3 regions of the Rahnella inusitata genome follow, and region 2 is predicted to be linked to each of the others. Evidence: predicted binding sites of a transcription regulator. Region 2 holds the regulator's gene; each other region holds the start of a gene.
The links. Region 2 encodes PurR, which represses purine synthesis genes. Its sites were predicted from a motif close to CANGCAAACGTTTGCNTG; they were not measured.

Region 1: I2123_RS16405 (amino acid aminotransferase) is a predicted target of PurR. The motif match lies at 3,657-3,674, and genes of this name have one in related genera.
Region 3: purE (5-(carboxyamino)imidazole ribonucleotide mutase) is a predicted target of PurR. The motif match lies at 1,827-1,844, and genes of this name have one in related genera.

Annotation. Positions count from the first base shown of each region.
Region 1 is NZ_CP065024.1:3,474,046-3,479,073, reverse strand. Features, by position in the region: gene ldtD (L,D-transpeptidase) at 1-892, shown strand, start outside; gene mepK (peptidoglycan L,D-endopeptidase MepK) at 1,070-1,621, shown strand; gene I2123_RS16410 (MBL fold metallo-hydrolase) at 1,673-2,320, shown strand; gene I2123_RS16405 (amino acid aminotransferase) at 2,401-3,591, opposite strand; gene ompC (porin OmpC) at 3,836-4,948, opposite strand.
Region 2 is NZ_CP065024.1:2,230,192-2,235,219, reverse strand. Features, by position in the region: gene I2123_RS10490 (C40 family peptidase) at 162-1,064, shown strand; gene cydH (cytochrome bd-I oxidase subunit CydH) at 1,229-1,318, opposite strand; gene purR (HTH-type transcriptional repressor PurR) at 1,652-2,677, shown strand; gene I2123_RS10475 (S6 family peptidase) at 3,050-5,028, shown strand, end outside.
Region 3 is NZ_CP065024.1:3,916,622-3,921,649, reverse strand. Features, by position in the region: gene ybbP (putative ABC transporter permease subunit YbbP) at 1-127, shown strand, start outside; gene purK (5-(carboxyamino)imidazole ribonucleotide synthase) at 170-1,234, opposite strand; gene purE (5-(carboxyamino)imidazole ribonucleotide mutase) at 1,231-1,740, opposite strand; gene I2123_RS18410 (MiaE family protein) at 1,939-2,571, shown strand; gene lpxH (UDP-2,3-diacylglucosamine diphosphatase) at 2,555-3,277, opposite strand; gene ppiB (peptidylprolyl isomerase B) at 3,289-3,783, opposite strand; gene cysS (cysteine--tRNA ligase) at 4,011-5,028, shown strand, end outside.

The sequences.
Region 1 (5,028 bases), 1.2 Mb from region 2:
TCTGGTCGAGGCGGTTAAGCGTTTTCAGAAATGGCAGGGACTTGAAGCGGATGGCATTATCGGTGCCCGTACGCGTCAGTGGCTAAATTCATCTCCGCAGCTGCGTGCCACTTTGCTGGCGCTGAACATTCAACGGTTGCGTATTCTGCCGGGCAATGTAAACACGGGTATCATGGTAAACATTCCGAATTACCAGCTGACATATTATCTCAACGGTAATGAAGTGTTGTCATCGCGGGTGATTGTTGGCCGTCCAAGCCGTAAAACGCCGCTGATGAGCAGTGCATTAAACAACGTGGTGGTGAACCCGCCGTGGAACGTGCCGACGACCTTAGTGCGTGAAGATATCGTGCCGAAAGCCCGCAACAACCCGACGTACTTCCAGCAGCACGGTTATCAGGTGTTATCCGGCTGGAGTAATGATGCAGAAGTGATCGATCCGACGATGATTGACTGGGCGATGGTGTCACCGAGCCATTTCCCATATCGCATCCGACAGGCACCGGGCGCGAGCAATTCCCTTGGTCGATACAAATTCAACATGCCAAGTTCTGATGCTATCTACCTGCACGACACGCCGAATCACAATCTTTTCAGTAAAGATATTCGTGCGTTAAGTTCAGGATGTGTGCGAGTCAATAAAGCCTCTGAACTGGCCAATATGTTGTTGCAGGACGCGGGCTGGAATGACACGCGTATTTCCTCTGCATTGCAGGGCGGTAATACAACTTACGTCTCAATTCGTCATCGCATACCGGTAAAACTGTTTTATCTGACAGCGTGGGTAGCGGAAGATGGTAAGCCGCAATTCCGTACAGATATTTACAATTATGATTCTACTGTGAGATCCGGCGCACAAATCTTGCCTCAGGCAGAAAAATTACTGCAATAAATGCAGTAAAACTAGTCTGATAAAGGTCAGAGTATTTGGCCATTGAACGAGCGTGAGCCACTGGCACGCTCGTTTTGCATATTTGGGTCCCTTGACTCGCCCAATTTAGGAAGTTAAGGTTCGAGGCGGTGCTGGCATTGCACCTTTTTGACACTCTTACCGGATAGTAAACTGTTCATGAATGAAATCGACAAACATCGCCGTAAATGGCTGGCATTAGGCAGTGCCGCTATGGGGATTGCATTGCTTCCGAGTCGTGCGTTCGCCACTCTTTCCACTCCTCGTCCACGTATTCTGGTCGTTAATAATCTAAATACTGGCGAAACCCTCAAAACTGAGTTTTTTGATGGAAAGCGTTACAACAAGGATGAATTGGCCCGGTTGAATCATTTGTTCAGGGACTATCGGGCAGAAAAGGTGAAGTCCATCGACCCGGCTTTGTTCGATCATCTCTATCGCTTACAGGTCATGCTCGGAGGAACGAATAAACCCGTGCAGTTGATTTCTGGCTACCGCTCGCTGGCGACGAATAACAGCATGCGTGAACCAGGAAGTGGTGTGGCGAAGCACAGCTACCACACGCTGGGTCAGGCGATGGATTTCCACATTCAGGGCATCGAACTGAGCAATATCCGCAAAGCAGCATTAAAAATGCGGATGGGTGGTGTAGGATATTATCCACGAAGTAACTTTGTGCACATCGATACCGGCCCTGCACGGACCTGGTGATGTGTGTCATTAGTGGCCTGCCCAAATGGACAGGCCATTTTGTGGAGCCTTATGAAAACCCATCTCATTACCGTCACGGCGTTCAGCCAAAATTGCTCACTGATTTGGTGTACTAAAACCAATCAGGCCGCGCTTGTCGATCCGGGCGGCGAAGCAGCCAAAATCATCCGCGAAGTCTCTGCTCAGGGCGTACTGGTCACGCAAATTCTGCTGACACATGGTCATCTTGATCACGTTGGTGCTGCCGCGGAACTGGCTGCACATTATCAGGTGCCGGTGATTGGGCCTCATCCAGAAGATCAATTCCTGCTGGATGCACTGCCAACGCAAAGCCAGATGTTCGGATTAGACCACTGTGACCCGCTGACGCCTGATACCTGGCTGGAAGAGGGCGATCATGTCAGCGTGGGCGAAGAGAAACTTTCCGTGCTGCATTGTCCCGGACACACGCCGGGCCATATCGTTTTCATCAATGATAAAGCGCGTTTAGCCGTTTCCGGTGACGTGATATTTAAAGGTGGCGTTGGCCGTAGTGATTTCCCGCGCGGTGATCATCAGGCGCTGATCCATTCGATCAAAACCAAATTGTTGCCGCTTGGCGATGACATCGTGTTTATCCCAGGTCACGGGCCGATGTCAGATTTTGGTTATGAACGTAAAACCAACCCTTTCCTGCAGGATGAATTACCGGTCTGGTGATTTATTTTGCGCCTCAGGAACAGCAAAAAGCCCGTCAGTTTCCTGACGGGCTTTTTTAATGGAGCAGCGTTGCTTATGTTTTACAGCACAGCGACGATGGCTTCACACAGCGGTGCCATGTTATCTAGCGTAATACCGGCCACGTTAATGCGTCCTGAGTTCACCGCGTAAACCCCGAATTCATCACGCAGACGCAGAACTTGATCTTTGGTCAGGCCGCTAAATGAGAACATACCATTCTGATTGATGATAAAGCTGAAATCCTGTTTAGCGCCTTTTTCCTGCAAGGTTGTGACGAACAACTGGCGCATGCGGTGAATTCGTTGACGCATGTCGCTCAGTTCCTGCTCCCACAGCGCGCGCAGTGACGGGTTACCCAGTATGGTCGCGACGACGGCTGCGCCGTGTGCCGGTGGGTTAGAGTAGTTTGCACGGATAACGGATTTCACCTGGCTAAACGCGCGGTCAGCGGTTTCGGCATCAGACGCCACAATCGTACAGGCACCCACTCGCTCGTTATACAGACCGAAGTTTTTCGAGTAGGAGCTCGCGACCAGCAATTCTTTGTGTTTTGCCACGAAAAGACGCAGGCCACCGGCATCTTCTTCCAGACCTTTCGCAAAGCCCTGATAGGCGAAGTCAAACAGCGGCAACCAGCCTTTCGAGACGGACAGCTCCGCCAGCTGTGACCACTGTTCCTGTGTAGGATCGATACCGGTTGGGTTATGGCAGCAACCGTGGAACAGCACTACATCGCCCGCTTGTGCTTCACTCAGGCTCTTAAGCATACCGTCGAAATCAAGGGAGTGATTCTGCGCGTCATAATAGTTGTATTCAGCCACTTCCAAACCTGCAGCATTAAATACGCTTTTATGGTTCGGCCAGCTTGGGTTGCTGACCCACACCCGTTTGGCGCTGGTTTGGGTGGCGATAAAATCTGCTGCGATACGCAGTGCGCCGGTGCCGCCGGGAGTTTGAGCAGTGCGGGCTCGTTTTTCAGCGATCACTGCGCTGTCTTTGCCAAACAGCAATTCCTGTGTGCAGTGTGCAAAATCAGGCAATCCGTCGATGCTCAGATAGGTTTTGGTCGTTTCATTTTCCAACAGGAATTGTTCGGCTTTCTTCACGCTGGCCAGAACCGGCGTTTTACCTGTCTCATCTTTATAAACACCAATCCCAAGATTGATTTTATCAGAGCGGTCGTCAGCGCGGAAAAGATCGGAAAGGCCCAGAATCGGGTCGGCAGGTGCTGCAGTGATTTTTTCAAACATGTTGGAAACTTCCATTAGCCTGATAGTACGAAAGAGGCCTTAAGGGTAACGCCAGAGCGCGCGTTTTGCCAACCGTTTGCGGGAAAAAGTAAGCAGAGTTGTGAGGGCGGATCCGAGATTAAAATATTTTATGAAAAGGGCATGGAAAAGGGTGTTTTTAAGAAATCAGAAATGCAAAAGGCAGAGCCGAAGCTCTGCCTTGATATCCACTTTGATGCGCCCGTAAGCGCATCGTTAAGCGATATTAGAACTGGTATTGCAAGCCAACACCCACAGTGTCGTCGGTGCTGCGACCGGCGGCTTTGGTGTAGCTGTTGTCGTCCAGCAGGTTGATTTTGTAATCAACGTAGGTAGACATGTTTTTGTTGAAGTAGTAGTAAGTACCAACTTCTACGTATTTAACCAGGTCAGCATCGCCGCCAGCGTAGGTTGCGCCGTTGTCGCTGAAGCCGTTCAGCTGCTTGCCTTTAGACTGCAGGTAAGCGATGGATGGACGCAGACCGAAGTCGAACTGGTACTGTGCAACCACTTCGAAGTTCTGAGTTTTGTTAGCAATCGCATCTGGGTTGCCGTAATCGGTGGTGTTACGTGATTCACCGTAGAAGGTTGCCAGGTACAGGTTGTTAGCGTCGTATTTCGCGCCGAATGCGTATGCGTCAGCTTTGTCGCCGTTACCGTCAGCTTTCTGAGTAGAGGTACGGTTAGAAGAGAAGTAAGCACCAGTCAGGCTAACACCAGAGTTGCCCAGTGCGTATGCAGCAGAAGTACCCCAGCCGTCGCCGTTGGAGTCAACTGCGCCACGACCGTCACGACCTTCGTCGTTTTTGCCCTGGTACTGTACAGCGAAGCTCAGGCCGTCAACCAGACCGAAGAAGTTGCTGTTACGGTAAGTTGCCATGCCATTACCACGACCAACCATGAAGTTGTCGTTGTTCTGGTACATGGTGTCATCGCCAAAGATTGGCAATTGGTCGGTGTAGGACATTACGTCGTAGATTACGCCGTAGTTACGACCGTAGTCGAATGAACCTGCATCACCGAATTTCAGACCTGCGAAGCCCAGACGAGTTTTGTTGCCTTCGTCGCCAGCGCTTTCTGCATGGTTAGCCTGAACGTTGTATTCCCACTGGCCGTAACCGGTCAGTTGGTCAGTAATTTGAGTTTCGCCTTTGAAGCCGAAACGAACATAGGTCTGGTCGCCATCATCACCAGCGTTGTCAGAGAAGTTATGGCGTGCGTCAACTTTACCGTACAAATCCAGTTTGTTGCCGTCTTTGTTATAGATCTCTGCTGCATTAGCTGCACCAGCGACTAACAGAGCTGGGATTACTACTGCAAGAATGTTGCGCTTCATCATTATTATTACCCTCATTGGTTTTATTCGGACACCTGCCACTGCCGTCAATAATTCTTTGGGGAACTATTCATGAAAGTTTG
Region 2 (5,028 bases):
TTTTAACTAAAAATGGCGTTTATTTCAGCATAAAAAAAGCTATTAACTTTTTCTCACAATATGATCTAGAATCGAGGCAATTCGTGCTGTTTTGTCTGGTTCTTTTAGGCAATACTCTGACATCTCTGATGTTTAACCTAACCACTCATGGTAACGAAGCTATGCGCTTACTGTTCACGCTTTTTGTGCTGCTCTTTACCCAGCTATTTTTGAATATAGCCCAGGCCTCACCGCAGACCCGTGTTGCGGCCGATCAGAAAAAGAATCACGTTAACCAGGTTACCCCTGAAGAACGCCGAAAGCGTAAGACGGTTGCTGCCAAAACCACAAAAAAAACCAAAGTGGCACCGGTCAAAGAACAACAGAGCCACGAAAAGAATGCGAAGAAGAGAGTTAAAAGCACCGAACTGGTTAAGCGAAAAAACGCTTCAGAGAAAACAGTAAAAACAACGCGGGCTGAGAGCAAAAAAGAAAAAACACTCAAGACCACCCGGGCCGAGAGCAAATCCACCAAGAAATCTAAAACCCAGGCTCTGGCAAAAAACGCCACGACGAAGGCCAGCAAGAAAGAAGCCTATGGTCGCCACCGTAAAGGTAAAAAGTTAGTTGAAGAAGACAGCAAGCCGATTACATTAAGTGCGACGCATAAAAAACGTTATCAACATGCGCAGCAAACGGCGATGACCAAGCTGATGCATCAGGTCGGCAAGCCTTATCGCTGGGGTGGCACCTCACCTAATACCGGATTCGATTGCAGTGGTTTAGTTTATTACGCGTACAAAGATTTGATTCGCATTAAAATGCCGCGCACGGCCAACGAAATGTACCACCTGCGCGACGCAGCGCCGGTGAAACGCGGCGAGCTGGAATCAGGCGATCTGGTGTTCTTTAGAATCAATAACCGCGGAGCCGCGGACCACGTCGGGGTTTACGTCGGTAACGGCAAATTTATTCAGTCTCCGCGTACCGGTGAAGACATCAAAATCACTTCCCTGGGCGATGATTACTGGCAAGACCATTACGTGGGCGCACGTCGGGTAATGACCCCGAAAACGATCCGATAATAAACAGTTCGTTAAGTCTGAAGTTTCGCTAATCAGCCATTGAATAGCATTTAACGAAGCGTTTCTGCAGGGAAGAGTATCGGCGCAAAGGTCACTGCGTAAAATAGAAAGGGCGATTCCTGTAACAGGTAATCGCCCTTTTTATTGCCTGACTTGCGCGTCTTTTAGTTCATTACTGCGGTGAAGCTGAAAGCGACAATCACGAGCAAAGCGCAAACCGTGGTGATTAATGACAATTTTAGATTGCGGTCCATAAAACCCCCTTACAGATCAATTGTGGCGCTTCATTTAGCCACACTAAATGTGTGCCAACGCATTTTCTCATACTTCCCGGCTAAAATCCCGCGTTGATTCATGCGCGATAACCCACAATAACACTTCCACTTTCCTGCAATATAAGAGAAAATTGTCGGTTACCACGCCTGTGTGCCGGTCGATTTCTCCCGAGGGCGCTTTACGCCTCACTCTGACGAACTCACCCAACGATTTCACTGCCTTTTTATAAGCCCGCAGTGAAATCCACGCAAGCAAACGATTAACATAATGCTAACGTGCTGAAACACGTGAGTTCAGGAGTCATTCCTTACATGGCAACGATTAAAGATGTCGCAAAGCGCGCTGGCGTTTCCACCACAACCGTGTCGCACGTCATCAATAAAACACGTTTCGTCGCCGAAGACACCAAAGCCGCGGTTCTGCTGGCCATCAAAGACTTGCACTACTCACCAAGCGCCGTCGCACGCAGCCTGAAGGTCAATAACACTAAAACGATCGGCCTGCTGGCGACGTCAAGCGAAGCGCCCTATTTTGCCGAAGTGATTGAAGCCGTGGAGAACAGTTGCTTTTCCAAAGGCTACACGTTGATTTTGTGTAACTCACACAACAATCTGGATAAGCAGCAGGCCTACCTGGCGATGCTGGCACAAAAACGTGTCGATGGTTTGCTGGTGATGTGTGCGGAATACCCTGATGAACTGCTGAACATGCTGGAAGAATACCGGTCAATCCCGATGGTCGTAATGGACTGGGGCGAAGCGCGTAAAAACTTCACCGACAGCATCATCGATAATGCGTTCGAAGGCGGATACATGGCCGGACGCTATCTGATTGAACGCGGCCATCGCGATATCGGCGTGATCCCGGGGCAGCTGGCGCGTAACACCGGCGGTGGCCGCTTCCAGGGTTTTGTGAAAGCGCTGACCGAAGCCAATATTCCTTTGCGTGAAGAATGGGTCGTCCAGGGTGATTTCGAACCCGAGTCAGGTTATCAGGCTATGCAAAAAATCCTGATGCAAAAGCAACGCCCGACCGCCGTGTTCTGTGGCGGTGACGTCATGGCGATGGGCGCGATTTGTGCAGCCGATGAATTCGGTTTGCGCGTTCCTCAAGACATTTCCGTTATCGGATATGATAACGTGCGTAATGCCCGTTACTTCTCACCAGCGCTGACCACGGTGCATCAGCCGAAAGAGCGTCTGGGTGAAATGGCCTTCACGATGTTGCTCGATCGCATCGTCAGCAAACGAGAAGAATCTCAGACCATCGAGGTACATCCGAAGCTGGTAGAACGCCGCTCAGTGGCCGATGGCCCTTTCCGCGACTATCGCCGTTAATGTTTGCCTTTACTCTTTGCTATTAATGCTTTTAACGCCTGCTTTTGCAGGCGTTTTTATGCAACACGCGCATTAATTTTTAGTGAAAATTTGTCACGATAAATCATATCTGACCCTTATTATTTATTAAGTAAATTCATTTATTACATGAATTAATCCACTACAAATAATTACCTTCATAATATCATTCGCGTAAGTTATCTATAAAAAAAACAATACAAAATACATATTAAAAAAAATTTCCCTATATATTACAGGCAAATGAAGATTACACATGATTTCAGAAAGCAGACTAGCACAATTAAAATTTCACTTTCCAAAAAGGTTCAACTAATATCCTTCACCTTTTGAAATGGAAGTAAGGAAAATCTAATGGAATGGAAACCGAGTGTACTCGCAACACTCATCTCTTGTGCTATTTTCAATACCCACGCAGGAGTAATGCGTGAAGATGTATCGGTACAAGACTACCGGGACTTCGGTGAAAACCTGGGTAAATATACCCCCGGAGCCGAAAATGTAGAGGTTTTTAAAACTGATGGTACGTCTGCGGGCTTCTTAAATTTCCCGATCCCCGATTTTAGCTCCACTGATGACTCCGCCGTTGCAACGTTAATTTCACCCTCTCACATCGTGAGCGTTGCTCACAACGGTGGCTATAAATCAGTAAAATATGGAAATAATGCGAAGTATTCTTACACTTATCAACTCATCAGCAGAAATGTCGATCCCTCAGGCAGAGATTTTCATGTTCCACGCCTAAATAAAGTTGTAACAGATGCGGCACCAGCCCCCATGATGCTCGCTAATGATGCCCGTAACGATCATGAAAGATATAAATATTACACTCGGGTTGGTTCAGGCACTCAAGTCCAGGTCATTCCGGGAACAAATAAAACCAAACAGCTAAGCAGCGCTTATAAATGGAAATCGGGCGGGACAATGATTAATCCCACCTTTGAAAACTGGAGATTACGGTGGACAAACTACGCGCCAGACGATGCGCGTACGACGCCTTTTAGTTCTGCTGCGCAAGGTGGCGATAGCGGAAGTCCGCTATTTGTCTATGACAGCGTAGATAAACAATGGGAATTGTACGGTGTAACGACGTCGGGTAATGGTTCACCCCCTTACGCGTTGACCACGTATAACTTAGATCTGCAGACAGCCTTTATAAAATCGATCATTGATTCAACGACGGATCCCGATGTCGTGGATGTGCAGGCTGATGGCGATATTCATTGGGGGACCGCCGCTATAACCCAGGGCGATTCTCAGTGGATATGGCATGGTCTAAGCTACGCGCTCCCTACTCAGGCAACCAATGATCAACTGAACGCAACACACGACCTGCGTTTCAATGGCGAAGGTGGTCAACTTGTGCTGGATTCTTCCGTGAATCTGGGCGCGGGTAAACTTCAATTTTCCAATGATTATCGCGTCACCTCCGCGACAGGTGCGAATGCCACCTGGGTGGGTGGCGGCGTAGAAGTGGATGATGGTAAAACGGTTGACTGGGAAGTTAACGGCCTCAAAGGCGATAACCTGCATAAAATCGGTGAAGGGACACTGTATGTAAATGCTACCGGCGTTAATGAGGGTGGACTGCGAGTCGGTGACGGTACCGTGGTGTTGGCCCAACAAGCTGACCAGAACAATAATCGCCAGGCATTTTCTACCGTCACGTTGGTCAGTGGCCGTCCAGTTGTGCAACTTGGTGACGAGAGCCAAATTGCCGGCGATCAGATTCAATTTGGTGCGCGCGGGGGCACTCTTGACCTGAATGGTTACGATATGTCTTTCGCGACGATAAATCACAATGACGATGGTGCGATTATAGCTAACACCAACGATGCTGAACAATCTACGTTGACGCTAAACAACACTTCTTCCCAGAGTTTTATCGGTCATTTAGGCTCGTCGGAACATCCTGATGCGCTTAATATTGACTATGTCCCGGCAGGAGATAATAGCTGGAACTTTGCTGGCGGAGTGGATGCTAATGATATGACAGTGCGTGCGGGCACTGCGATCTTCAGTGGACGAGTGACTCCTCATGCGGCCGGTACGGTCTTCAGCGATGACTGGATCAACGAAAGTTATCATGTGAATCATCTGCTGGTTGAAAGTGACGCCGATTTTATTCTGAATGAACATGCTTCAATGGTCGGCAAGGTGACGCTTGCAGAGCGCGCCAGCATGCAAATGACAGGTAAAACACACTTCACCGGTGATATTGAAGTGGGTAAGCAGGCAAAACTGGTGGCCGTCAATGATACAAGCACATTGGCAAGCACCGATGGCACGGTGGATAGCTGGCTTAATGGTCAAATTTCAGGCGAAGGGTCGCT
Region 3 (5,028 bases), 1.7 Mb from region 2:
GGAGCCGAATTACCTGATGTGGATTGCCGTGCCGGTAGTCAGCGCGCTGCTGCTCTCGGTCTGTGGCGGCTGGCTGGGTGTGCGGTTGCTGCGGGGAAGGGCGTTGTTCAGGCAATACGATTCGTAGTTTTTAAGCACCCTCCCCTTCGCAGGGGAGGATGCTGGAACGTCAAAGCTTCTCAATCGCCCATTCGATACCGCTGGCATACTCTTGCGGCAGCATCGGGATCAGTGCGGTCAGACTATCTTTCAGCAGGCTGGCACTGGCGTCGTTGAGATTTAGGTGTCCGACTTTACGTCCGGGGCGTACTTCTTTCTCGTACCAGTGCAGGTTCACTAGTGGCAGGCTGAGCCACTGCGTAGCGACATCCGTACCAATCAGATTGACCATCACCGACGGCGTACTGACGACAGGTTTCGGCAGCGGCAGGCCGAGGATCGCCCGCAGGTGCATTTCAAACTGGCTGTAAGATGCGCCGTTTTGCGTCCAGTGCCCGCTGTTGTGTACGCGTGGGGCCAGTTCGTTGATCAACAAACCTTCGCTGACCACAAAACACTCCATCGCCATCACGCCGACATAATTGAGTTCATTAAGGATTGCCGACAGCATACTTTCCGCCAGCTGTTGCAGGGCGGCGTCGGGCTCCGGCAGCGCCACGCTGGTGCGCAGAATACCGTCCTGATGCAGATTATGGGTGAGCGGATAAAAGACCGTTTTACCGTCGTGACCGCGCGCCCCGACCAGCGACACTTCGCCGGAAAAATTGATGCCCTGCTCGACGATGCATTCGCCGTAGCAGTCTTTCGGCAATGTCGTTTCTTCGCCTGCACGCAGACGCCATTGGCCGCGACCGTCATAACCGCCGACGCGACGTTTTACAATCGCCAGTTCACCGAGCTGTGAGAAAATCTGCGGCCATTCGGCTTCATCGGCCAGTAACTGCCAGGGGGCGGTGGCGAGCCCGAGCTGGTCCAGCAGCTGCTTTTGCGTCAGACGATCGGCCAGACGTGGGAAAATATCGCGGTTGACGAACGCCGTGTGCGTCGCGAGTTCGCGGGTCAGCGCGGTTTCAGGCCAGCGTTCGATTTCAGCGGTGATCACGCTTTGCTGATAAGGCACGGCTTCCGGCTCGGCATCCAGACCTACCGGATAGACGGCGATCCCCAGCGGTTCGCCCGCCTGACGCAGCATTCTGCCTAACTGACCGTTTCCGAGGACGCAGACCGGTTTCATGCTTCCTCCCGCGGGTCGGGGTTATTCAGAACTTCATCGGTTTGCGCCTGACGCCATGCGGCCAGATTTTTGCTGATTTGCGTATCGTGCAGCGCCAGAATTTGTGCGGCCAGCAGGGCGGCGTTTGCGGCGCCCGCTTTGCCGATTGCCAGCGTACCCACCGGAATACCGCGAGGCATTTGTACGATGGAATACAGGCTGTCGATGCCGCTCAGCGCAGCACTTTGCACCGGTACGCCCAGCACCGGCACCAGCGTTTTCGCGGCCAGCATGCCCGGCAGATGCGCCGCGCCGCCTGCGCCTGCGATGATTACATCAAACCCGTTGGCCGAAGCTTGTTCTGCAAAGGTGAACAATTTGTCCGGGGTGCGGTGAGCGGAGACGATATCGACATGGAAAGGAATATTCAGCGTTGTGAGCACTTCGGCGGCGAACTGCATGGTCGCCCAGTCACTTTTAGACCCCATAACGATGGCGATTTTTGCCGGGGTAACGTTGGATGACATGTCTGTATAGCTCCTGTGATTATGCAAGCATCGCCAGAGGACAGGTTCTGGCGGAGAGGGCGCAAATGATATCACGCTCATGAAGCAAGGAAAACGGTTGCGTCGCCGCAGAACCGTGCTTTTTTGCTGAGAAGTTGTCGGCAGATTTGTATAATCCCAGCCACACTATTTTTAGCTTACCCGACGGGAAACTGATTTATGACGCAGGCTTTACTGGCACCGATTTATGATTTTCTGCACTGTGAAACACCGGCTTTGTGGGTGGATGTTGCGCTGGAAAATCAGGCGGTGATGCTGATTGACCACGCCAACTGTGAAAAGAAGGCGGCGGCCACGGCGATGAGCCTGATGACCAAATATCTCGATCGTACCGAATTATTATTTTGCGCAGCGCGGCTGGCGCGTGAAGAGTTGCACCATTTCGAACAGGTGGTGGAAATCATGCAAAAGCGGAATGTCACCTACACCCAGCTTTCGCCGTCGCGCTACGCCAGCGGAATGATCAAACACACCCGGCATCACGACGATTTGAACATTCTGGTGGACCGGCTGATTATCGGCGCCTACATCGAGGCGCGTTCCTGCGAGCGTTTCGCTAAAATCGCACCACATCTGGATGAAACGTTGTCGCGTTTTTATACGTCGCTTTTGCGCTCAGAATCACGGCACTTCGCCGATTATCTGGCGCTTGCGGAGCAGTATGCCGGTACGGATATCAGCGAACGGGTGGAATTTTTCGGGAGGATTGAAGCGGAATTAATTTTGTCGCCTGATGAGCAGTTCCGCTTTCACAGCGGAACACCCGTGTGCAGTCTTAAAACGGGAAGCTGATCAGCTCCACGTTTTCGGCAGTCACTTTGACCATCGATCCCTCTTCGTGCCATGCGCCTAACACGACGCGGTGGCCGGTTTTCTCACCGAGCGGCACGTCGTGGACAGCGGGACGATGAGTGTGGCCGTGAATCATCCATTCAACGCCTGCTGGCTGCATTTCGCTGACCACTGCCTGAGGATTCACATCCATAATCGCCAGCGATTTTCCCTGATTCGAGGCTTTGCTGTTGGCGCGCATTTTGGCGGCAATGCCAAGACGCCATTTCAGCGGCAACATCAAAAACAGCTTTTGGATCAGCGGATTATGCACTTTCTTGCGGAAGTTCTGATAGGAGACATCATCGGTACACAGTGTGTCACCGTGCAGGATCAACACGCGGCGACCATAAAGTTCGAGGACTTTCTTTTCCGGCAGCAGCGTCATCAGGCTGTCGCGCGCGAAACGTCTGCCGAGCAGAAAATCGCGGTTGCCGTGGATGAAGAAACAGGGCACGCCTTGCTGATGAAGTTGATTTAACGCCGCAGCGATTTGCGCGTGTAACGGCTCAGGATCATCGTCACCAATCCAGGCTTCGAATAAATCCCCGAGAATGTACAGCGCGTCGGCCTGCGGCGCATCTTCGCGCAGAAAACGCAGAAAACCGGCAGTAATTGCCGGTTCCTGTGCGCAAAGATGAATATCTGCGATAAAAAACGTGGTCATCCCGACGTTAATTATTCGCTGACTGTGACGCTTTTGATCACAACATCTTCTTTTGGAACGTCCTGATGCATGCCGCTGCGACCGGTTTTGACCGCTCTGATCGCATCAACCACGTCCTGACCTTCAACCACTTCTGCGAATACGCAGTAGCCCCAACCTTGCGCGTTTTTGCCGCTATGGTTCAGGAAGTCGTTGTCAGTCACGTTGATGAAGAACTGTGCAGTGGCAGAGTGCGGATCGTTGGTACGTGCCATCGCCAGCGTGCCTTTGGTGTTTTTAAGGCCGTTGTCTGCTTCGTTTTTAATCTGAGCATCAGTATTTTTCTGGTTCATGCCTGGCTCAAAACCGCCGCCCTGAATCATGAAACCGTCGATAACACGGTGGAAAATCGTGTTGTCATAGAAGCCTTTACGGCAATAGTTCAGGAAGTTTTCAACCGTTACGGGCGCTTTGTCAGCAAAAGTTTTTACTACGATGTCGCCGTGGTTGGTGTGGAAAGTGACCATATTAATCATCCTGCTTATGTTGATGTGTGCTCTTAGTAAGAGTCGCTACTATAGCCTTTTCTTATACCATAACTCAAAAGTTGCCGTCAGCAGACGGTTTGTGATGACTAAAGCCCGTCCGGCGGCCTTATGCCGTTTCGGTGAAGGCGTTTTCGTTATATTATGAGCCGGAGTGTCGCGTAAGCGCACAACCATCATTTTCTACGCCCAACACACGGAATAGCCTGATGCTGAAGATTTTTAATACCCTGAGTCGCCAAAAAGAGGAATTCAAGCCAATTCATGCCGGTAAAGTCGGGATGTACGTGTGTGGGATCACTGTTTACGACCTGTGTCACATCGGCCACGGTCGCACCTTTGTGTCTTTCGACGTGGTATCGCGCTACCTGCGTTACCTCGGCTACGACCTGAAATATGTGCGTAATATTACCGATATCGACGATAAGATCATCAAACGTGCGGCTGAGAAGGGCGAACATTTCTCGGCCTTAACTGACCGTATGATCGCCGAAATGCACAATGATTTCGCTGCACTTAACATTCTGCCGCCGGATTCTGAACCGCGTGCCACACAGCACATTGATGAAATCATCGAAATCGTGCAAAAGCTTATCGATCGTGACCACGCTTACGTGGCGTCGAACGGCGACGTAATGTTCTGGGTGGAAAGCGATCCGGACTACGGTTTGCTGTCCCGTCAGGATCTGGATCAGCTGCAGGCCGGCGCGCGCGTGGAAGTCGAAGCGAATGTGAAACGAAATCCGATGGACTTCGTGTTGTGGAAAATGTCCAAACCGGGTGAACCGAGCTGGACGTCGCCGTGGGGCGAGGGCCGTCCGGGCTGGCACATCGAATGTTCGGCGATGAACTGCAAACAGCTGGGCGATCATTTTGATATCCACGGCGGCGGTTCTGACCTGATGTTCCCGCACCATGAGAACGAAATCGCTCAGTCAAGCTGCGCACACGACGGCCCGTATGTGAATACGTGGATGCACTCCGGCATGGTGATGATCGACCGCGAGAAGATGTCTAAATCGTTGGATAACTTCTTCACCGTGCGCGACGTGCTGAAATATTACGATGCTGAAAGCGTGCGTTACTTCCTGATGTCCGGCCACTACCGCAGCCAGCTGAACTACAGCGAAGAGAACCTGAAACTGGCGCGTACCTCGATGGAGCGTCTGTACACCGCACTGCGAGGCACCGACGCCACTGCGACACCGGCCGGTGGTGAGGCGTTTG